2 regions of the Streptomyces sp. HP-A2021 genome follow, and region 2 is predicted to be linked to the other one. Evidence: riboswitches for the same ligand, from Rfam matches in the RefSeq annotation. Region 2 holds a riboswitch; the other holds the start of a gene.
What was found. Region 2 has a riboswitch for S-adenosylmethionine ahead of MQE23_RS32315 (aminotransferase class V-fold PLP-dependent enzyme). Riboswitches for the same ligand answer to the same signal wherever they lie in the genome.
Positions count from the first base shown of each region.

Region 1: another riboswitch for S-adenosylmethionine. It lies ahead of thrC (threonine synthase); the one in region 2 lies ahead of MQE23_RS32315 (aminotransferase class V-fold PLP-dependent enzyme).

Region 1 is NZ_CP094344.1:5,432,138-5,443,800, reverse strand. It holds gene MQE23_RS24685 (ubiquitin-like small modifier protein 1) at 218-493, opposite strand; gene thrC (threonine synthase) at 597-1,883, opposite strand; SAM riboswitch class I at 1,902-2,057, opposite strand; gene MQE23_RS24675 (glucosyl-3-phosphoglycerate synthase) at 2,213-3,157, shown strand; gene MQE23_RS24670 (trehalose-6-phosphate synthase) at 3,231-4,619, shown strand; gene otsB (trehalose-phosphatase) at 4,626-5,474, shown strand; gene MQE23_RS24660 (DUF3263 domain-containing protein) at 5,481-5,726, opposite strand; gene MQE23_RS24655 (extracellular solute-binding protein) at 5,762-7,015, opposite strand; gene MQE23_RS24650 (ROK family protein) at 7,149-8,090, shown strand; gene nagA (N-acetylglucosamine-6-phosphate deacetylase) at 8,090-9,301, shown strand; gene MQE23_RS24640 (1-phosphofructokinase family hexose kinase) at 9,424-10,353, shown strand; gene MQE23_RS24635 (CBM35 domain-containing protein) at 10,357-11,310, opposite strand; gene cdgB (diguanylate cyclase CdgB) at 11,429-11,663, opposite strand, start outside.
Region 2 is NZ_CP094344.1:7,148,228-7,159,890, reverse strand. It holds gene MQE23_RS32325 (SLC13 family permease) at 1-627, shown strand, start outside; gene MQE23_RS32320 (glycerate kinase) at 640-1,848, shown strand; gene MQE23_RS32315 (aminotransferase class V-fold PLP-dependent enzyme) at 1,803-3,179, opposite strand; SAM riboswitch class IV at 3,340-3,456, opposite strand; gene trpD (anthranilate phosphoribosyltransferase) at 3,533-4,597, opposite strand; gene MQE23_RS32305 (cytochrome bc complex cytochrome b subunit) at 4,734-6,356, opposite strand; gene MQE23_RS32300 (Rieske 2Fe-2S domain-containing protein) at 6,353-7,432, opposite strand; gene MQE23_RS32295 (c-type cytochrome) at 7,429-8,241, opposite strand; gene MQE23_RS32290 (heme-copper oxidase subunit III) at 8,319-8,939, opposite strand; gene MQE23_RS32285 (response regulator transcription factor) at 9,085-9,486, shown strand; gene MQE23_RS32280 (Ig-like domain-containing protein) at 9,581-10,831, opposite strand; gene MQE23_RS32275 (cytochrome c oxidase subunit 4) at 10,963-11,361, opposite strand; gene ctaD (cytochrome c oxidase subunit I) at 11,358-11,663, opposite strand, start outside.

The sequences.
Region 1 (11,663 bases), 1.7 Mb from region 2:
ACAAAAGCCGCGAAAGATACACACACTTTGGCTACATCTTGTCGGGCGCGCGGCAGGAATTCAGGGCTCCCGATCAGGAGATCGGCGCTGCGTTCCCCAACTGTACCGCGCTCAATCACACAGAATTGCCCCCTCCGCTTCTCTCACGGAGGGGGCAATTCGATGAACTCTCAGTAACCGCCGTTACCGAAGGTAATAATCAAGCCGGTCGACCGGTTCAGCCACCCGCGACGGCGGGGATGATCGACACTCCGGCACCGTCCGGCGTCGCCGTCTCCAGACCCTGCTCGAACCGCACGTCGTCGTCGTTGACGTACACGTTGACGAACCGGCGCAGCTTGCCCTGGTCGTCCAGCACCCGGGCGGCGATCCCGGTGTGGTTCTTCTCCAGATCGGCGATGACCTCGCCGAGGGTCGCCCCCTCGGCGGCGACCTCGGCCTGGCCGCCGGTGTAGGTACGCAGGATGGTGGGGATGCGAACGGTGACGCTCATCGGGGTGTGACCTCCGGTTTTGATTGAAGCTACGGCTGGGGCGCGCCCTCAGGGGCGCGGGGAACTGCGCGACCAGCCCCCACCGGCCCGCAGCGAACGACGGTCAGACGAGACCGGCTTCCCGGAACGAATCCAGGTTGGGACGAATGGTCGCAGTAAGCCCGGTCCCGGCCACCGCATCCAGCGTCTTCAGACCATCCCCCGTGTTCAGCACCACGGTCGTCTTCGCCGGGTCGAGCACCCCGTTCTCGACCAGCTTCTTCGCCACGCCCACGGTCACCCCACCGGCGGTCTCCGCGAAGATGCCCTCGGTCCGGGCGAGGATCTTGATCGCGTCGACGACCTGCTCGTCGTTGACGTCCTCCACCGCACCGCCCGTGCGACGCGCGATGTCGAGCACGTACGGCCCGTCCGCCGGGTTGCCGATCGCCAGCGACTTGGCGATCGTGTCCGGCTTCTGGGGACGTACGACGTCGTGGCCGGCCTTGAACGCCGTCGACACCGGAGAGCAGCCCTCGGCCTGCGCGCCGAAGATCTTGTACGGCTTGTCCTCGACCAGCCCGAGCTTGATCAGCTCCTGCAGGCCCTTGTCGATCTTCGTGAGCTGCGAGCCGGAGGCGATCGGCACCACGATCTGGTCCGGCAGCTGCCAGCCGAGCTGCTCGCAGATCTCGTACGCGAGGGTCTTGGAACCCTCCGCGTAGTACGGCCGCAGGTTGACGTTGACGAAGCCCCAGCCCTCGCCGGCCGGGTCGCCGATCAGCTCGGAGCAGAAGCGGTTCACGTCGTCGTAGTTGCCCTCGATGCCGACGAGCTCACCGCCGTAGACCGCGGCCATGACGACCTTGCCCTGCTCCAGGTCGTGCGGGATGAACACGCAGGAGCGGAAGCCGGCGCGGGCCGCCGCGGCACCCACGGCGCCGGCGAGGTTGCCGGTGGAGGAGCAGGACAGCGTGGTGAAGCCGAAGGCGCGGGCGGCCTCCAGGGCCTGGGCGACGACCCGGTCCTTGAAGGAGTGCGTCGGGTTGCCGGAGTCGTCCTTGATGAAGAGCTTGCCCGCCTCGACGCCCAGCTCGCGCGCGAGGTTGTCGGCCTTGACGAGCTGGGTCCAGCCCGGGTTGATGTTCGGCTTGGTCGCCACGTCGGCCGGGACCGGCAGCAGCGGGGCGTAGCGCCAGATGTTCGCGGGTCCCGCTTCGATCCGCTTGCGGAGTTCCTCGGTGTCGTAGGCCGAGAAGTCGTAGGCGATCTCCAGCGGGCCGAAACACTCCTCGCACGCGAAGACCGGGCCGAGGGGTACGCGGTGACCGCACTCGCGGCAGCTCAGGGCGGCGGCGGGGCCGAGGTCTACGGTGGAGTCAGTGGTGCTTGCAACAGTCTGCACAGCCATGTGAGGCGAGGCCCTTTCTCCTCATCTTCCTCACGACGCATCTCGCCGTGAGACGGATTTGGCACCTTCCCGAGCCGGGAGCCTCGCGGAGCGGTCGACAGTGACCTACGAGTATCGGCTGGAGGGTTGCCGGGGCTTCATCGGGCCGTATCCCTCTGCCCCTCTGGATGAGCTGTATTCGGTTGTAAACAACGGTTGACCCCGGACATGCGATGGTCATCCGCGTTGTTCAAGACTGTAACCGACGACCAGGACAGTTGAGATAGTCGTCCGAACCGCGAGATGGGTCACAGTCCGTCCCGCCGAGAGTACGCAGAGGAGCCGCCACGGTGCTGGAAGAAGTCGAGCGCTGGCTGAGCACCCGGTCCTGGTCAGCGACCGATCGTCCGCTCCACCAGATCCTGGCCGCCAAGCAGCGCACGGGCCAGACGGTGAGTGTGGTGCTGCCCGCGCTCAACGAGGAGGAGACGGTCGGTGACATCGCCGCGATCATCCGTCACGACCTGATGCGGCAGGTGCCGCTCGTCGACGAGCTCGTCGTCGTCGACTCGGGGTCCACCGACCGCACGTCGGAGGTGGCCGCCGCCGCGGGCGCGACGGTGGTGCACCGCGACGAGATCATCCCGCGGATCCCGGCCGTGCCCGGCAAGGGCGAGGTGCTGTGGCGCTCCCTGCTGGTCACCGGCGGGGACATCGTCTGCTTCATCGACGCGGACCTGAAGGACTTCTCGTCCGAGTTCGTCTCCGGGATCGTGGGCCCGCTGCTCACCGACCCGGACGTCGCCCTGGTGAAGGGCATGTACGACCGTCCGCTCGGCGGCGCCGCCGGGCAGGGCGGCCGGGTCACGGAGCTGATGGCCCGCCCGCTGCTCAACATGCACTGGCCGCAGCTGGCCGGGTTCGTGCAGCCGCTCGGCGGCGAGTACGCGGCCCGCCGCTCGCTGCTGGAGCAGCTGCCGTTCCCCGTCGGGTACGGCGTCGAGCTGGGCATGCTGGTCGACGCGCTGCACCTGGTGGGCCTCGACGCCCTCGCCCAGGTGGATGTCGGGGTGCGCAAGCACCGGCACCAGGACGGGCAGGCGCTGGGCCGGATGGCCGCCGCGATCTACCGCACGGCCCAGCTGCGGCTGGCCCGCGGGCATCTGATCCGGCCGTCCCTGACACAGTTCGAGCGGGGCGGTGACGGCTTCGAGCCGCGCACGTACTCCGTGGACACCGAGGAGCGTCCGCCCATGGTGGAGATCGCCGAGTACCAGGCTCGGAAGGCGGCGTGACCGGGGCCGTTTTCGGCCGGGTGGGGCAGGGCCGTACGTTTGAGCGTTTCCGGGCCGGGCTAGGTTGAGGCGTATGGCTTCGACGTACGGTGCTGCACAGGTGCTGGTCGCCTCCAACCGCGGTCCGGTCTCGTACGCGGTGGGTGAGGACGGTTCGCTGAACGCCAAGCGCGGCGGCGGCGGGCTGGTCTCGGGCCTGTCCGCGATCGGCTCGGACGCGGACGCGCTGTGGGTGTGCTCCGCGCTGTCCGACGGTGACCGCGAGGCGGTCCGGCGGGGCGTCGGCGAGGACGGCGTGCGGATGCTGGACATCCCTGCCGACGTGCACGCCGACGCGTACAACGGCATCGCGAACTCGGTGCTGTGGTTCGTGCATCACATGATCTACCAGACGCCGCTGGAGCCGGTCTTCGACGACGAGTTCCGGCGCCAGTGGACGTCGTACGAGACGTACAACCGGGCGTTCGCCGAGGCGCTGGCCGAGGAGGCGGCGCAGGGCGCGGCGGTGGTGGTGCAGGACTACCACCTGACGCTGGTGCCGGGCATGCTCCGTGAGCTGCGGCCGGACCTCAGGATCGGCCACTTCTCGCACACGCCGTGGGCGCCGCCCGAGTACTTCCGGATGCTGCCGGACGACGTGGCCGGGCAGGTGCTGCGCGGCATGCTGGGCGCGGACCGGCTGGGCTTCCTCACGCAGCGCTGGGCGGACGCGTTCACCGCGTGCGCCGAGCAGTTCGCCGGCGGGCTCGGCGGCACGCGGATCGGCGTGCACGGGCTCGGGGCCGACGCTGACTTCCTGCGCAAGCGGTCGCACGAGCAGGACGTCGAGGAGCGGATGGCCGCGCTCCGGGAGGAGATCGGCGAGGGCCGCCGCACCATCGTCCGGGTCGACCGCACGGAGCTGTCGAAGAACATCGTGCGCGGCCTGCTGGCCTACCGACGGCTGCTTCAGACCCACGCCGAGTGGCGCGAGCGCGTGGTGCACGTGGCCTTCGCGTATCCCTCGCGGCAGGACCTCGCGGTCTACCGGGACTACACGGCCGAGGTGCGGCGGGTCTCGGAGGAGATCAACGCCGAGTACGGGACGCCGGGGTGGACCCCGGTCGTCCTCAACCTCAAGGACGACTTCGCCCGCTCCCTGGCCGCGTACCGGCTGGCCGACGTGGCGCTCGTCAACCCCATCCGGGACGGCATGAACCTCGTCGCCAAGGAGGTCCCGGTCGTCTCCGACGCGGGCTGCGCCCTGGTGCTGTCCCGGGAGGCCGGGGCGTTCGAGGAGCTGGGCGAGGACGCGATCGTGGTGAACCCGTACGACGTGACGGGGACGGCTACGGCCCTGCACGAGGCGCTGTCGATGCGCCCGGAGGAGCGCGCCGAGCGCAGCAAGCGGCTGGCAGCGGCGGCGACCGCGCTGCCTCCGGCGCAGTGGTTCCTGGACCAGCTCGACGCGTTGAGGGGCTGACCGCCGATGACCGGTCCCACGGACTCCCCGCTGCCGGCACCCGCCACTAAGGCCGGGCAGGAGGGCCTGGACGCTCTCCTCATCCGCCCGGACACGGCGCTGATCGGCCTCGACTTCGACGGGACGCTCGCGCCGATCGTGGCCGACCCCGAGAAGGCCCGGGCCCACCCGGAGGCCGTACCCGTGCTGGCCGCGCTCGCGCCGAAGGTGGCCGCCGTGGCGGTGATCACCGGGCGGCCGGCCGAGGTCGCGGTGCGCAACGGCGGCTTCGCCGGCGTTGCGGGCCTGGAGCACCTCGTGGTTCTCGGCCACTACGGCGCCGAGCGCTGGGACGCCCGCACCGGCGAGGTCAGCGCTCCCGAGCCGCATCCCGGCGTCGCCGCCGTCCGCGCCGAGCTGCCCGAGCTCCTCGAACGGCTCGGCGCGTCACAGGGGACCTGGGTCGAGGAGAAGGGCCGGTCCGTGGCCGTGCACACCCGCCGGGCCGCCGACCCCCAGGCCACGCTGGACTTCCTGGGCGAACCGCTCGCCGGCCTGGCCGGCCGCCACGGCCTGATCGTGGAGCCCGGCCGCATGGTCCTCGAACTCCGCCCGCCCGGCATGGACAAGGGCGCCGCCCTCGCCGGGTTCGCCCGCGAGATCGGCGCCGGGTCCGTCCTCTTCGCCGGCGACGACCTGGGCGATCTGCCCGCCTACGCGGCCGTCGACAAGCTCCGCTCGGACGGCACCCCGGGCCTGCTGGTGTGCAGCGGCAGCGACGAGGTGACCGAGCTGAGGGAACGGGCGGACGTGGTGGTGGACGGCCCGGAGGGTGTCGTACGCCTGCTGAGCGCACTGGCCGGCCGGCTCTCGTAAGGCCTGTCAGCGTTCGGCCCGGCGCGTCTCCCGGATCCGCCGCAGCCGGTTCACCGTCACCGGGTCGTGGGCCAGGGCCCGGGGGTCGTCCAGCAGGGCGTTGAGAAGCTGGTAGTAGCGCACGGGGGCGAGGCCCAGCTCCTCCCGTATGACCCGTTCCTTCGCGCCGGGCCCGGCGAAACCGCGGCGTTCGAGCGCGAGGATGTCCCGCTCCCTGCGCCCGAGCCGCTCGTCACCCGTGTCCTCGTCCATGCCAGGCACCGTAACGCCCGCCACCGACAGCGGGCCTACTCCGCGCTCTCCGCACGGGTCGCCACGGCCTGGAGGTGGCCCAGGACACCCGAGGGACTGCCGCTGGGGGCGACGGCCTTGCCGATCTGCTTCTTGACCTGGACGCTGATGCCGGCCCAGGAGGTCTTGCCGACCGGGTAGAGCTCGGAAGCCGGCAGTTCCTCCAGGAACGGCTTGAGGTGCCGGTCCCGGCCGGAGGCGGCCATGGTCTGGGACGCGGAGCTGGTGACCGGCAGCAGGTCGTACTCGCGGGAGAAGGCCAGCACGTTCTTCTCGCTGTAGACGAAGTCGAGGAAGTCCCCGACCTGGTCGCGGTGGCCGTTCTTCCGGAAGGCCGTCATCCAGTCGGCGACACCGAGCGTGGACTTGCTCGTCCCCTCCTTGCCGGGCGTCGGCACCATGCCGTACTCGACGCCGTTCTTGGCGGCGATCTTCATCAGGGAGGGGTGGCCGTTGAGCATGCCGACCTCGCCCTTGGCGAAGGCGGCGAACGCGGCGGCCCGGTTGAGCTCGCCGGGCGCGACCGGCCCGGTCAGGTCCTTGCCGACCAGTTCGTTCTTCAGCCAGGAGAAGGTGTCGATGTTCTCCGGGGAGTCGATGCCGTAGCTGCCGACGGTGTCGGCGTAGCCGCCCCCGCCGCTGAGCATCCACTGCATGGTCTCGGCCTGGGCCTCCTCCGGGCCGAGGGGCAGCGCGTAGGGGTACTTCACGCCCTCGTCCTTGAGCGCCTCGGCGTCATCGGCCAGGTCGTCCCAGGTCTTGGGCGGGGTGATGCCGGCCTTGGCGAAGAGGGTCTTGTTGTAGAAGAGCACGCGCGTGGAGGAGGCGAACGGCATGCCGTACTGCACGCCCTTGACCTGTCCCGCGGAGGCCAGCTGCCCGACGAAGTCGGCCTGCACGGGTATGGAGAGCAGGTCGTCGGCCTTGTAGAGCTGGTTCTGCGCCGCGTAGTCGGCGTACGCGCCGATCTGCGCCATGTCCGGCGGGTCACCGGCGGCGACCATCTCCCTGACCTTGCGGTCGACGTCGTTCCAGGAGTAGACGCTGACGTCGATCTTGACGCCGGGGTGGTCGGCCTCGTACTCCTCGACGAGCCCGTCCCAGTACTTCTTCGAGCTGTTGGCCGCACTGTCGCCGTAGTCGGCGGCGACCAGCTTCAGGGTCACGTCGGCGGAGCCGCCCGTGACGCCGCATCCGCCGAGGACCGCCGTCATGCCCAGTGCGGACACCACCGCGATCGTTCCTGCCATCCGCCGCCGCTGCACCGCTGTTCTTCCCCAACCCTGGCGTCACCGCCAACGAAAGCTTTCGATAATCGGAACAAGGTCTACACCACGCGAGTGGACTAGACCTCTTGCGGGTCCCCGGGTCACACTGTTCTCCGTGAGACATGTCATCGCCCTCGACGTGGGCGGCACCGGAATGAAGGCCGCTCTGGCCGGGCCGCGGGGCGAGCTGCTGCACCGGGCCCGCCGGGCCACCGGACGCGAGCAGGGGCCGGACGCCGTCGTCGCGGGCATCCTCGACTTCGCCGCCGAGCTGCGCGCATACGGCACCGAGCACTTCGGCACGCCCGCGTCGGCCGCCGGCGTGGCCGTCCCCGGCATCGTCGACGAGGCGCGGGGCGTCGCCGCCTACGCCGCGAACCTCGGCTGGCGCGACGTCCCCCTGCGCGACCTGCTGACGGAACGGCTGGGCGTCCCGGTCGCCCTCGGCCACGACGTGCGCACCGGCGGCCTCGCCGAGGGCCGGGTCGGTGCGGGCCGGGGCGCGGACCGGTTCCTGTTCGTCGCGCTGGGCACCGGCATCGCGGGCGCCATCGGCGTCGACGGCCGGGTCGAGGCGGGCGCGCACGGCTTCGCGGGCGAGATCGGCCACATCGTCGTACGCCCCGGCGGGACGCCGTGCCCCTGCGGCCAGCACGGCTGCCTGGAGCGCTTCGCCTCGGCGGCGGCCGTGAGCGAGGCCTGGGCGACAGCCTCCGGCGACCCGGACGCGGACGCGGCGGACTGCGCGAAGGCGGTGGACCGCCGCGACCCCAGGGCGCTCACGGTCTGGCAGGGGGCGGTCGATGCCCTCGCCGACGGCCTGGTCACTGCGCTGACTCTGCTGGATCCACGCACCCTGATCATCGGCGGGGGCCTCGCCGAAGCGGGAGAAACCCTGTTCACCCCGCTACGGGAAGCCATCCGCCGCCGCATCACCTTCCAGAAGCAGCCGTCACTCGTCCCCGCGGCCCTGGGGGACAGCGCCGGCTGTCTGGGGGCGGGCCTGCTGGCCTGGGATCTTCTGCTGTCTACCGACCGTTCGGAGGTAACCACCTGATGGCAACGCCCCCAGGGGCGCGGGGAACTGCGCGACCAGCCACACACCACCCGCACCCCGCAACGGCCGGAAACCCCACGGTCCTCACCGGCGCAACCGTGGTCCTCCCCACGGGAACGGTCGAAAACGGCCAGGTGACCATCGACGGCACCCGGATCACGGCAGTGGCACCCGAAAACGCCCAGGTCATCGACGTAACCGGCCACTACGTCATCCCCGGCTTCATCGACATCCACAACCACGGCGGCGGCGGAGCCTCCTTCACCTCCGGGTCGGTCGAGGACATCCTCAAGGGCATCCACACCCACCGCCTGCACGGCACGACCACCCTGGTCGCCTCGACCGTCACCGGCGACATGGACTTCCTCGCCCAGCGCGCGGGCCTGCTGAGCGAGCTGGCCGAGCAGGGCGAGATCGCCGGCATCCACTTCGAGGGACCGTTCATCTCCCCCTGCCGCAAGGGCGCGCACTCCGAGGCACTGCTGCGCGACCCCGACCCGGCGGAGGTCCGCAAGCTGATCGACGCGGCCCGGGGCAGGGCGACGATGGTCACGCTGGCCACGGAACTCCCCGGCGGCACCGACTCCGTACGCCTCCTGGCCGAACACGGCGTGATCGCGGCGATCGGCCACACCGACGCGACGTACGAACAGACGGTCGAGGCCATCGACGCGGGCGCGACGGTCGCCACCCACCTCTTCAACGCGATGCCGCCGCTCGGTCACCGCTCCCCCGGCCCCATCGCCGCGCTCCTGGAGGACGACCGGATCACGGTCGAGCTGATCAACGACGGCACGCATCTGCACCCCGCCGCACTCCAGCTGGCGTTCCACCGCGCGGGTGCGGACCGGGTGGCGTTCATCACGGACGCGATGGACGCGGCCGGTTTCGGTGACGGACGCTACTGGCTGGGCCCGCTGGAGGTGGAGGTCGCGGACGGCGTGGCCCGCCTGCTGGCGGACGGCACGATCGCCGGCTCGACCCTCACCCTGGACCGCGCGTTCAAGCGGGCGGTCACGGTCGACGGCCTGTCCGTCGAGGACGCGGTGACGGCTCTCTCGGCCACCCCGGCCCGCCTCCTCGGCATGGACGACCGGATCGGCTCCCTGGAGCCCGGCAAGGACGCGGACCTGGTGCTCCTGGACGCGGACTACGAGCTCAAGGGCGTGATGCGCCGCGGCGCATGGGTGGTCGGTCCCCAACTGCACTGATCCGTCCCGCAGTAGGAGACGGTGGCCGACTCCAGGACTGGGCCGACCGCCGTCTCTTTGGCATGATCGGACTACCTGAACGTTCACGGCGGCAAGCGCATTCTCGGGGGAGGTCGGCCCAGGTGATCCTCACGGTCACGCTGAACACCGCTCTCGACATCACCTACCGCGTCCGGTCCCTCCGGCCGCACGCCTCCCACCGCGTCTCCGAGGTGACGGAACGCCCCGGCGGCAAGGGCGTCAACGTCGCCCGGGTGCTCGCGGCGCTCGGGCACGAGGTGACGGTGACCGGTTTCACGGGCGGGGCGACGGGACGGGTCGTGCAGGAGCGGCTCGCGGCGGTGCCGGGCGTGATGGACGCGCTGGTCCCGGTCACGGGCGCCACCCGCCGCACGATCGCCGTGGTCGACGAGCAGACCGGCGACACGACGCAACTCAACGAACCGGGCCCGATGGTCACGCCCGCCGAATGGTCGGCCTTCCAGGAGGCCTACGAGGACCTGCTGCCGTCCGCCTCGGCGGTGGCGCTGTGCGGCAGCCTGCCGCCGGGCGTGCCGGTCGGTGCGTACGCCGGCCTGGTCCGTACGGCCCGTGCCGCCGGAGTCCCGGTCCTCCTGGACACGAGCGGCGAGCCCCTGCGCCGGGGTGTCGCGGCCCGCCCGGACATCATCAAGCCGAACGCCGACGAACTGGCGGAACTGACCGGCTCCCACGAGCCCCTGCGCGCCACGCAGGACGCCCGCCGCCGGGGCGCGGGCGCGGTCGTCGCGTCCCTGGGCCCCGAGGGCCTCCTCGCCGCCACCCGAGAGGGCCGCTGGCGAGCCACCACACCGACCTCTGTACGAGGCAACCCGACGGGCGCGGGCGACTCGGCGGTCGCGGGCCTGCTGTCGGGCCTGGTCGAACACCTCTCCTGGCCGGATCGTCTGGCCCGGGCGGTGGCCCTGTCGGCAGCGACGGTGGCAGCGCCGGTGGCCGGGGAGTTCGACCTGGGTCATTACCAGGAGTTGCGGGGAAGGGTGACGGTGACCGGCGAGGCGTCGGCGGCCTGAAGGTCAGCTCTTGACCCAGCCCTTCACCAGCCACACCTGGTCGAGGAGAGCGTCACACTGGTTGCCCTGCTCGCAGGAAACCTTGATCGTGTTGGTGCCCTTGTTGAGCTGGATGTAGTTGTAGGTCTTCGTCCAGCCCTTCGCGAAATCGCCCTCGGGGCCGCCCGCCCAGTTCTTCAGCTCGACGGGTCGGGTGGAAGGCGTGCCGTTGATGGTGAGAGTGGCGTTCTGGTCCTTGCCGGGCACGCTGTAGCCGACGAACAGGCTGTACTTGCCCGCCTTCGGGATGCCGTTGACGGTCCAGGTCACCGAGGCACCGACCTGGTTGAACCCCGTGACGTAGACACCGCCGGCGGCCTTGGCCCCCTTGACGTCCGTGGCGGTCGTCATACCGGGCGAGAGCCTGAGGGTCTTCGCGTCGGCAGCCGGGAGATCCTCCTCGCTCGCCGCACCACCGCTGCTCGCCGACGGGCTCGGCTTCGCGTTCTGGGACTGCGTCGGTGCCGTGCCCGCCTGGTCGTCAGGGTTGTCCTGGTCCTTCTCGCCGCCCAGCATGGCCACGCCGATGCCGATGACGACCGCCGCGACCACCGCGATCGCGCCGATCAGCAGGCCCTTGGTGTTCGGGCCGCGACCACCACGGCCGCCACCGCCGCCGCCCGGCACCTGCTGCTGCGCGGTCGGCGCGCCGCCGGGCAGCGTCTCCGGTGCCGCGTAGTGCGCGTTCGGCCGGCCGGGAGCGCTCTGCTGCGGGACCTGGCCGTACGGTGCGGTCTGGCTCGCCTGCGGCTGCTGGCCGTACTGGCGTGTGCCGACCGCCCGCACCCGGTTGACCGAGTTCGGGTAGCCGTAGCCCCCGGACGGCGGCTGGGCTCCGTTGGCCTGCCCGTCGGCGTAGAGATAGCCGAACGGGTCGTCGTCCTCGGGCGTGCTCGCGCCGTTGTTGCCGGGCGTCATCCCTTGGTCTCCTCAGTCAGGTGCGGTGCATGCGGTACGGGTCGTGAGAACGCGAGCCTACCCGCTCCCAGTGACCCAAACGGGTGACTCAGACCGCATCAACTCGCTGACCAGGGGTTCACCCCGCGCGTCTGTGTTGTTTGGGACGAGATCGTTTCTCGACGTACATCCGCTCGTCAGCGGATTTCAACACTTCGTCCGCCGTCATTCCACAGTGTGCCCATCCGATGCCGAAGCTGGCGCCCACCCGGACGGCCCGCCCCTCGGCGCGGATGGGCTGGATGATCTCGTTGCGCAGGCGGACCGCGAGGTCCTGCGCGTCGGCCCGGCCGAGCCCGTCGGCCAGGATGACG
Region 2 (11,663 bases):
CAGGCCGAGAAGCGCTGCGCCCTGCTCATGGCCACGGTGGTGCTGCTGTGGTGCAGCGAGCCGCTGCACCGCGTGCCGCCCGCGCTGGTGGCGCTGATCGGCGCCGTCATCGCCTCCTCACCCGCTCTCGGCACCGTACGTCTGAAGGACGCGCTGAAGACCGTCCCCTGGTCGCTGCTGCTGTTCATGGCGGCGACGATGGCGATGGGCGTGGCGCTCGCCGACTCGGGAGCGGCTGAGTGGCTCGTCTCCGGGCTGCCGACAGGTGGCGCCCCCGTGGTGTTCCTCGCGGTCGTGATCGCGGTCAGCACGGCGGCCCACCTGGTCCTCCAGTCCCGTTCGGCCCGCTCCTCGGTCCTGGTCCCGCTCGTCGTGGCCGCCGCCGTCGGCGTCGGGGTCAACCCGGTCGCCGCCGCGCTCGCCTCCACCGCGGCCGCCGGCTTCTGCCACACGCTGCCCGCCTCCGCCAAGCCGGTCACGCTCTTCGCGCAGATCCCCGGCACCCCCACCTACACCCCGCGCGACCTGCTGCGGCTGTCCGCCTTCCTGGCCCCGCTGACCGCCGCGCTCGTGCTGCTCTTCGCCGTCGCGGTGTGGCCGCTGCTCGGCGTCTCCGTCACCCGTTAAGGAGCCCCACCCATGCTGACCCGTGTCGTCGTAGCCCCCAGCGGCTTCAAGGAGTCCCTGTCCGCCGAGGCCGCCGCCGACGCCATCGCCGCGGGCGTGCGCCGGGTCCTGCCCGACGCCGAGCTCGACCTCGTCCCGCTGGTGGACGGCGGGGAGGGCACGGCCGTCGCCCTGGCCGCCGCCACCGGGGGCCGGCTCGTCACCGTGCCCGCCACCGGCCCGGTCGGGGAGACCGTGGGCGCCCACTTCGCCCTGCTGGGCTCCGGGGACACGGCGGTCGTGGAGATGGCGGCGGTCGCGGGTCTGTCCCTCGTCCCGCTCGACCTGCGCGACCCGGGCGCCACCACCACGTACGGCGTCGGCGAACTGATCCGCTCCGCGCTCGACCGGGGCGTGAGGCGGATCCTCGTCGGCTGCGGCGACTCGGGCACCTCCGACGGCGGCGCGGGCGCGCTCCAGGCGCTCGGGGCCCGGCTGCTGGACGAGCGGGGCGAGGAACTCCCGGCCGGTGGCCGGGAACTGACGCGGCTGCACCGCATCGACCCGAGAGGCCTGGACACCCGCCTGGCGGACGTGGAACTGCTCGTCGCCTGCAACCCGTACAACGTGCTGTGCGGCGAACGGGGCGTGGCCCGGGTCTTCGGCCCGCAGAAGGGCGCGACGCCCGAGCAGGTCGAGCAGCTGTCGGCCGGGCTGGAGAACTGGGCCTTCGTCCTCACCCGTGACGTCGCCGTCCCGGACACCAACCTCCGGCACGGTCCCGGAACCGGAGCCTCCGGAGGGTTGGGCGCCGGCCTCGCCGCCCTCGGCGCCCGTCTCCTCCCCCGCTTCGACGTGCTGCTGGACCACCTCGACCTGGACGCCCGGCTGGCCCGCGCCGACCTGGTCGTCACCGCCGAGGGCGCCCTGGACCACCAGACGCCGCGCGGCAAGGTCCCCGCCGAGGTGGCCCGCCGGGCCAAGCTCTACGGCCGCCCGGTCCTGGCCCTGGCCGGCACGCTCGGCGAGGGCGCGCACGAGGTGCCGGGCGTGGACGCCTGCCACGGCATCCTGCCCGCCCCGATGGAGCTGGCCGAGGCGCTGCTCCGGGCGAGCGAACTGCTCACCGACGCCACGGAACGCGCCCTGCGGATGATCGTCCTCGGCACCCGGCTACCCCTGGTGTCCGAACCCGTTCAGGCGGAGGTGTCCGGCACGCAACGCCCGTCCTCCGTGCGGTAGTTCCACTGCGCCCCGTCCGTCACGAGTTCCCGCACTGCCCGCACGAACCGCTCCACGTGCTCGTCCGGCGTGCCCGCACCGAAGCTGACGCGGATGGCGTTGAGGGACTTCTCGCCGGGCGCGGCCTCCGGGGAACCGCACTCGCCCTGCGTCTGCGGGTCGCTGCCGAGCAGCGTGCGCACCAGCGGGTGGGCGCAGAACAGCCCGTCCCGCACGCCGATGCCGTACTCGGCGGAGAGTGCGGCGGCGAAGTGCGAGCTGTTCCAGCCCTCGACGACGAAGGAGAGCACACCGACACGCGGGGCGTCGTCCCCGAACAGGGACAGGAACCGCACCTCGGGCACGTCGGCGAGCCCCTCCCGCACCTTGGCGACCAGGTACTGCTCGCGGGCGACGAGCGTGTCGAAGCCGGCCTCCGTCAGCGCCTTGCAGGCGGAGGCGACGGCGTAGGCGCCGATGACGTTGGGCGATCCGGCCTCGTGACGGGCGGCGCTGTCGTGCCACTCCACGTCCACTCCCCCGTCCGTGCGCCGGGTGACCTTGCGGCTGGCGCCGCCGCCCGCGAGGTACGGCTCGGCCTCGCGCAGCCAGTCGGCCCGCCCGGCCAGTACGCCGGTACCGAAGGGCGCGTACAGCTTGTGCCCGGAGAAGGCGACCCAGTCGACGTCGAGGTCGGCGACGGACACGGGGTGGTGCGGGGCCAGTTGGGCGGCGTCGAGCACGATCCGGGCGCCGTGGGCGTGCGCGGCCGCCGCGAGTTCCCGTACGGGCCACAGCTCGCCGGTGACGTTCGAGGCGCCGGTGACGCAGACGAGGGCCGGACCGTAGGGGGCACGGTCGGCGAGGGCGCGCTCCAGGGTCTCGACGGCCTGGCGGGGGCTGCGCGGGGCGTCGAGGTACGTCACGCGGGCGTCGCGCCAGGGCAGCAGGGAGGCGTGGTGCTCGGTCTCGAAGACGAAGACCTGGCAGCCGGCCGGGAGCGCGGCGGCGAGGAGGTTGAGGGAGTCGGTGGTGGACCGGGTGAAGACCACCTGGTCACCGTCCCGGCAGTCGAGGAACTCCGCGACGGTCCGGCGGGCGTTCTCGAACAGGTCGGTCGACAGCTGGGACAGGTACCCGGCACCGCGGTGGACGCTGCCGTAGTACGGCGCGTAGGCGGCGACGTCGTCCCAGACCCGCTGGAGCGCCGGGGCGCTGGCGGCGTAGTCGAGCGCGGCGTAGGCGACCTCGCCTCCGGTGACGAGCGGAACGGTGACGTCCCGGCCCAGCACGGGCAGCGGGGCACAGACGGACTGGTCGGCGGCGACGGTGGAGACGGTGGAAACGGACATGGCAAAACTCCCGTGAAGGCAGGTGGAATGCGCCCGCGAGCCGTAGGGCTGCAAGCGGGGCGAAGGAGAGGAAGGGTGCGGAGGCGGGGCTCTGCGGCCCTAACGCATTCGCTGATTCACGGGAAACTCCTCGACGACCAGGACCCCTGGTTTCGCGAGGGGTCCGCGCTTGCCGCAGACCTCGCTGCCTGCGGCCTGGTCTTCACCCGGGGCACCCCGCCACGGACGGAGGGTTGCCGGACAGTCGGCCGGGGCCTCATGACTGTCACTCATGACCTGGAAAGGAACCTACGAGAATGATCGAGGTCCCGCAACCCGCGTCCGGATTGCGGGACACCCGGCGTCGGACAGCCCTACGCGTTGCTCGCCGCCACCCACCGCTCCAGGGTCCGCTTGGCGGCCCCGGAGTCGATCGATTCGGCCGCCTTCGCCATGCCGGCGCGGATCTGCTCGGCCAGCGTCCCCGGGCCGGGATCGAGGGCCACCAGGGCCGCCGCCGAGTTCAGCAGGACCGCGTCGCGCACCGGGCCCGTCTCGCCGTCCAGCAGCCGGCGGGCGACCTCCGCGTTGTAGGAGGCGTCCGCACCGCGCAGGGCCTCCACGGGGACGAGTTCGAGGCCCACGTCGCGCGGGTCGAAGGCCTCCTCGGTCACCTTGCCGTCGCGCACGACCCACACTCTGGACGTGGCGGTGGTGGTCAGTTCGTCGAGGCCGTCGTCCCCCCGGAAGACCAGGGACGAGTGGCCGCGCTCGGCGAAGACGCCCGCGACGATCGGTGCCATGCGCGGGTCCGCGACTCCGACTGCCTGGGCCCGCACCCTCGCGGGGTTGGTCAGCGGACCGAGGACGTTGAAGATCGTCCGGATGCCCAACTGGCCGCGTGCGGCGCCCACGTGGCGCATCGCCGGGTGGAACTTCGCCGCGAAGCAGAAGGTGATCCCGGCCTCCTCGGCGACCCGGGCCACCCGGTGCGTCGGCAGCTCCAGGTTGACGCCGAGCTTCTCCAGCACGTCGGACGCCCCGGACGCCGACGACGCCGCGCGGTTGCCGTGCTTGACGACCTTGGCACCGGTGCCGGCGATGACGATCGCCGACATCGTGGAGATGTTGACGGTCTTCGCCCCGTCGCCGCCCGTGCCGACGATGTCGACGGCCGGGCCCGGCACCTCGATCACGTTCGCGTGCTCGTACATCGCCCGGACGAATCCGGCGATCTCCTCGACGGTCTCGCCCTTGGCCCGCAGCGCCACCACGAGTCCGGCGATCTGGGCGTCCGTCGCCTCGCCGCGCATGATCAGGTCCATCGCCCACGCAGTGTCGTCGGCGGTCAGGTCCCGGCGGTCCAGCAGACCGTTCAACAGCAGGGGCCAGGAGCGGCCCGCCGCGGTGTCGCCTCCAGCGGGGGTCACAGCGCTCATAAGCCGCTCCAGGGTCAGGCGTCCCGCACTACGGGACGAGAGTCTCAACGAGGTCCACCCTATCCAGCCCGGGGCAGCGCGAAGGGCCCCGTCCGAACATCGGACGGGGCCCTTCAGTGGCGTGGCGAAGCAGTGATCAGTGGTGGCCGTGGCCGCTCGTGATCTCCCGGTACTCCTCGGCGGTCGGCTTCGGGATCTGGGCTCCCTCGCCGTAGTAGGACTCGCTGAGCTTGGCGCGCAGCTTCTCGGAGCCCTTCACCTTGCGCTCGACACCGTTCTCGTCGACCGTCGGGCCGATCTCGACCGGCTCGTACTGCTCGTGCGCCGTGAGCGTGTACATCTGCTCCTGGCTGAGCGGCTCGTGCACCTCGATGAACTCACCGTGCGGCAGGCGCTTGATGATGCCCGACTCGCGGCCGTGCAGCACCTTCTCCTTGTCCCGGCGCTGGAGGCCGAGGCAGATGCGCTTGGTGACGATGAACGCGAGGACCGGCCCGGCGAAGAACCCGATCCGGACGAACCAGGTGACCGCGTTGATCGACAGGTGGAAGTGGGTGGCGACGATGTCGTTGCCACCGCCGATCAGCATGATCATGTAGCCGGTGACCCACGCGACACCGAAGGCGGTGCGCGTCGGGGCGTTGCGCGGGCGGTCCAGGATGTGGTGCTCGCGCTTGTCCCCGGTGACCCACGACTCGATGAACGGGTAGAGGGCGATGATCCCGAGGAACAGGCCGAAGAGGACCAGCGGGATGAACACGCCCAGGACGAGCGTGTGACCCCAGAAGTTGATCTCCCAGCCCGGCATCGCCCGGACCAGACCCTCGGCGAAGCCCATGTACCAGTCGGGCTGCGCGCCGGTCGACACCTGGTCGGGCCGGTAGGGGCCCAGGACCCAGATGGGGTTGACGGTCGCGATGCCGGCGAGGGCCGCGATGACACCGAAGACCAGGAAGAAGAAGCCTCCGGCCTTGGCCATGTAGACCGGCAGCAGCGGCATGCCGACGACGTTCTTGTTGGTCCGGCCGGGACCCGCGAACTGCGTGTGCTTGTGGTAGAAGACCAGGATCAGGTGGCCGACCACGAGCCCGAGCATGATGCCCGGCAGCAGCAGGATGTGGATCGAGTAGAACCGGGCGACGAAGTCGGTACCCGGGAACTCCCCGCCGAACAGGAACATCGAGATGTACGTGCCGACGATCGGCACGGACAGGATCGCGCCCTGCGTGAAGCGGACACCGGTGCCGGAGAGCAGGTCGTCCGGGAGCGAGTAGCCGGTGAAACCGGTGAACATGCCCAGGACGAACAGCAGGAAGCCGAACAGCCAGTTGATCTCGCGCGGCTTGCGGAACGCGCCGGTGAAGAAGACGCGCATCATGTGTACGAACATGCCGGCGAGGAAGATGATCGCCGCCCAGTGGTGGATCTGCCGGATGAGCAGACCGCCGCGCACGTCGAAGCTGATGTCCAGCGTGGAGGCGAACGCCTCCGACATCAGCTGCCCCTGGAGCGGGACGTAACTGCCGTGGTACTCCACCTCGTTCATCGACGGGTGGAAGAACAGCGTCAGGTACACACCCGTCAGGATGATGATGATGAAGCTGTAGAGGCAGATCTCACCCAGCATGAAGGACCAGTGGTCCGGGAAGATCTTGCGCATGTTGGCCTTGGCCAGGGAGTAGATCCCCAGGCGGCCGTCGGCCCAGTCGGCGACCCGCTCTCCGGCGGGCGCCTTGCGTCGGTCTTGTGCAGTGCTCATCCGCGCTCCCAGAAAGCAGGGCCGACGGGCTCGTCGAAGTCGCCGAGCGCCTCAAGATAGCCCTCGTCGTTCACGCCGATGCGGAGCTGCGGCAGAGCGTGACCAGCGGGACCGAAGATCACTCGGGCACCGTCGGAGAGGTCGAAGGTGGACTGGTGGCAGGGGCAGAGCACGTGGTGCGTCTGCTGCTCGTACAGGGAGATCGGGCAACCGACGTGGGTGCAGATCTTCGAGTACGCGACGATGCCCTCGTGCGACCACTCGAGCTCGCGCTTGTCCTTGATGTTCTCCGGCTGGATCCGGACGATCATCAGGGCGGCCTTGGCGATCTCGTTCTGGAACTCGTGGTCGTGCTCCTCCAGGCCCTCGGGCTTGGCGAAGGTCAGCGAGCCGACCGCGACGTCCGACGGACGCAGCGGCTCGTTCGTGTTCATGTTGACGAGCAGCTTGCCCTTGGACCAGAGCGTGTGACGCAGCTTGTCCTCGGGCAGCGGGCCGAGGTCGCGCAGCAGCACGACACCGGAGAGCGGCACCAGCGTGAGCGCGCCGAACATGGTGTTGCGGATCAGCTTGCGGCGGCCGAGCGCGGACTCCTTGGCGCCCTGCTGGAAGTCCGCGAAGACCTTCTCGCGAACTTCGGGCTCCGCCTCGATCGGGTGCCGCTCGTCGGCGATCTCCACGTCCGACATCAGGGTGCGGGCCCAGTGGACCGCGCCCGCGCCGATACAGAACAGCGCGATGCCGAGCGTCATGCCCAGCGCGAAGTTCAGCGCGCTGATGTGGCCCAGCGGGAAGATGTAGACCGACTTGTCGACCGGGATCGCCACGAACGCGGCGATGAAGGCGATGGTGGCCAGCATCGACACCGTGAACATCAGGGCGACCGAGCGCTCGGACCGCTTGGCGGCCCGCTCGTCGACGTCCTGGATGCGGTGCTCGTGGGGGGGAAGGCCCGGGTCGGCGAACGGGTGCTCGTCCGTGGGGCTCAGCGCCCCGTGCCCGTGCTCGTCATGTCCTGCGGTCTGCTCGGACTGCTCAGCAGGCAGGTTCTCTTCTGGAATGTCTTGGCTACTCATGACTTCTTGGCCTTTGCGGTCCGGGCGGCGACCCACACGGCGACGGCGATCAGCCCGCCGAGACCGAAGATCCAGCCGAACAGGCCCTCGCTGACCGGCCCGAGGCCGCCGAGCTCGAGGCCGCCGGGGCTCTCGGACTTGCTGCTGTTGACCGCGTCCAGGTACGCGATGATGTCCTTCTTGTTCTTCTCCGACAGCGTGGTGTCGGGGAAGGAGGGCATGTTCTGCGGGCCGGTCTCCATGGCCTCGTAGATGTGCTTGGGGGCGACACCCTCAAGGGTCGGCGCGTACTTGCCGTGCGTCAGCGCACCGCCCTTGCCGGTGAAGTTGTGGCACTGCGCGCAGTTGGTGCGGAACAGCTCACCGCCCTTGGCGATGTCGGCACCCTGGGGGCCGTACTGCTCCTCCGTCGGGATGGCAGGACCGGCGCCCAGCGAGGCGATGTAGGCCGCGAGCTGGTCGATCTCGGCCTGGCTGTAGACGTTCTTCTTCTTCGGGACCTGCGGGCCCTGGGAGGTGGCGGCCGGCATACGGCCGGTGGCCACCTGGAAGTCGACGGCGGCGGCGCCCACACCCACCAGGCTCGGCCCGTCGGAGGTGCCCTGACCGCCGGTGCCGTGGCAACTGGCGCAGCCGACCGAGTAGAGCTTCTTGCCCTCCTCGATGGTGAGGGACTGGGCGGTTTCGTCGGCCTCAGCCTTGCTCGTGGGTGCGAACACGGCGTACAGCCCCCCGCTGAAGAGCAGCGCGAGGAGTAGGACGACGACCGCCGCCAACGGGTGGCGTCGTCGTGCGGAGAGCTTTTTCACGGATTACCCCGGTGTCAGGATCTTCTGCGTCGGTGCTTCTGGGATGCGTGCCTCGTCGGGCGCGCGCTGCGGTCCCGCTACTTGATCATGTAGATCGTGGCGAAGAGGCCGATCCAGACGACATCGACGAAGTGCCAGTAGTAGGACACGACGATCGCGGCGGTCGCCTGCTCGTGGGTGAACCTCCGGGCCGCGTAGGTCCGGCCCAGGACCAGCAGGAAGGCGATGAGTCCGCCCGTCACATGCAGGCCGTGGAAGCCGGTGGTCAGGTAGAAGACCGAGCCGTACGGGTCGGAGGACAGGGACAGGCCCGCGTCCTTGACCAGCTCGGTGTACTCGAAGACCTGACCGCCGATGAAGATCGCACCCATCACGAAGGTGACGATGAACCACATCCGGAGCTTCTTCACGTCACCGCGCTCGGCGGCGAAGACGCCGAGCTGGCAGGTGAGTGAGGAGAGCACCAGGATCGTGGTGTTCGTCGCCGAGAACGGGAAGTTGAGATGGGCAGCCATCTCCTTCCAGTGATCGGGACCCGTCACCGATCGCAGGGTGAAGTACATCGCGAAGAGGGCCGCGAAGAACATCAGCTCGGAACTCAGCCAGATGATGGTTCCGACGCTGGTGAGGTTCGGCCGATTGACCGACGGGTGCGCGTGCCCGGTTTCTACTGTCGTTGCTGTCGCCACGACCGACATTATGTCGGTCGCTTATCCCGCCCTCACTCCGGGGGGTGCCGTTCGGAGTGTCTAAGCCGGTCGTACCGGTGTTGACGTGGTGTTCAAGGGAGTAGCATCCGGCCCAACGGGCCTGTCCTTACGACGCTGACGTCACGGAGGAACAATGCAGCCGACCGCCACGGTGCTGGTCTACAGCGACGACTCCAACACCCGCGAACAGGTACGGCTCGCCACGGGGCGGCGGCCGGCGCCGGACGTTCCTCCGGTGGAGTTCGTGGAGTGTGCGACTCCGGACGCGGTGCTCAGGGAGCTGGGCCGGGGTGGGATCGACGTCTGTGTGCTGGACGGTGAGGCCGTGCCGATGGGGGGCATGGGGCTGTGCCGGCAGATCAAGGACGAGGTGTTCGACTGTCCTCCGGTGCTGCTGCTCATGGGGCGGCCGCAGGATGCGTGGCTCGCGACCTGGAGTCGCGCTGAATCGGCGGTGACGTTGCCGGTGGAGCCGGTGGAGTTTGCTGCGGCGTTGGCTTCCCTGTTGCGGTCGAGGGCGGCTTTGAACGCCTAGGAGCTCGGGACGTCCGGTTGGGTGGCGACCTGCGGGTGGTGCGTGGCTCGTCGCGCAGTTCCCCGCGCCCCTGGGGCGATGCCCCTGAGGGCGTTCAGACACTCTGCGGGCGTAGACGGGCTCTGTCGGCTGGTGTCGGGCCCTCCGGGGTGCCGGCTGTCAGGGCGCTGCCTGTGCGCCACTGCTTCCACTCGAGGTTCCAGTCGCCGAAGCCGTTGCCGAAGGCGGGCATCGAGTCGCCGCCGGAGTTTATGACCTTGACGATGTCGCCCTCGCGGATGGTCTCGTAGAACCACGCGGCGTTCTCGGTGCTCATGCCGGTGCAGCCGTGACTGACGTTGGCGTAGCCCTGGGAGCCGACGGACCAGGGGGCGGCGTGGACGTACTCGCCGCTGTTGGTGACCCGCACGGAGTGGTGGACGATCAGGTCGTAGAAGTCCGAGGCGCCGATGCTGGCGCTGGTCATCCGGACGGTGCCTTCCTTGGCCAGGACGACCTTGACGCCGTTGCGGGTGTCGTAGCCGGGCATGCCCGTGGTGACCGGGATCTGCCGGACGATCTCGTCGTTCTTGTAGACGGTCATCTGGTGGGCCGCGGCGTCCGTGACGGCTATGACCTTGTCGGCCGTGCTGATCGTCAGCGGCTTGGCCTTGCCGCCCCGCATACGGTCGCCGATCTTGATGCCCTCCAGGTTGCTGCGGACCTGGATGGTGGCCTGTGTGGGCCAGTAGTCCTTCGGGCGGTAGTGGAGCTTCTTGTCGTCCACCCAGTGCCATGCGCCGTCCGTTGCTGGCATGGAGGAGACCTTCAGGGCCCGTTCGACGACGGCCCGCTGGGATCTGTCCTTGACCGGCTGGCTCAGCTCGGCCGTGATGGGCTGGCCGACGCCGTAGGTGCCCGCCTTGGGGCCGAAGGTGACGTTCAGCCGCTTGTTGGCGGTGGGCTTGCCAGTGTCGAAGGTGAGGACCTTGCGGCCGGGCGCCCCGTCCTCGTCCTCGGTGCTCACCCGCACCGTGTAGCTGGCGTTGGCGGCGAGCGGTGAGGTGCTGTGCCAGCGGCCGCCGTCGGCGGCGAGTTCGCCGGCCACGTAGCGTCCGGAGGCGTCGTGGGCCGTGACGTCCGTGATGCGCCCGTCGGAGTCCTCGGCGACCACTTCCAGGGGCTTGTCCGGGTCGGCCTTCTTGCGGCCCTCGGAGGGGCCGTTGAAGGAGATCTGGTCCGCCGCGTCGTAGGGGCGGTGGGAGAGCGGGTTGCCGTCGGAGCCGCAGGCGGTGACGCCCGCGCAGAGGGCTATCACCAGCAGCGCGCAGCTGACGACGGGGCGGGAGATCGCTGTGTGGCTCATGACCTCACGCTAGGAAGCCGCGTCAACTGTGGCACGCCGGGTGACTCGTACGAGTGACACGGATTGCGGCAAAAAGCAGGGGCCCGGACGCTCCTTGCGGAGTGTCCGGGCCCTGGAGCGCTCGGCTCGTGTTACTGGGTGCGGTTCTCACCGCGGTAGTACTCGAAGACCCAGCCCCAGATGCCGACCAGGATGATCGGCAGCGAGAAGTACATCAGCCACCAGCCGATCGCGATCGACAGGAAGGCGAGGGCGCCACCGATGGCCAGCGAGAGCGGCTGCCAGCTGTGCGGGCTGAAGAACCCGACCTCGCCGGCGTCGTCCGCGACGTCCGCCTCCTTGTTGTCCTGCGCACCGACGTCGACCCGCTTGGCCGTGAAGCCGAGGTAGAAGCCGATCATGATGCACAGGCCGAAGGCCAGGAAGAGGGCCGTGGTACCGGCCGGCTCCTTCGACCACACGCCATAGACGACCGCCATGGCGAGGACGAAGACGCTCAGCCACATGAACATCTTGCCCTGGATCTTCACTTGCCGGCCTCCTTGCCACCAGCGATGGCCTTCTCGCCGTGACCGACGTTCTCGAGCTGGTCGAGGGCGGCGATCTCCGGGTGGTGCAGGTCGAACGCCGGGGATTCACTGCGGATCCGCGGCATGGTGATGAAGTTGTGCCGCGGCGGCGGGCAGGAGGTCGCCCACTCCAGGGAGCGGCCGTAGCCCCACGGGTCGTCGACGCCGACCGGCTTGCCGTACTTGGCCGTCTTCCACACGTTGTAGAAGAACGGCAGGATCGACATGCCGAGCAGGAACGAGCTGATCGTCGAGATCGTGTT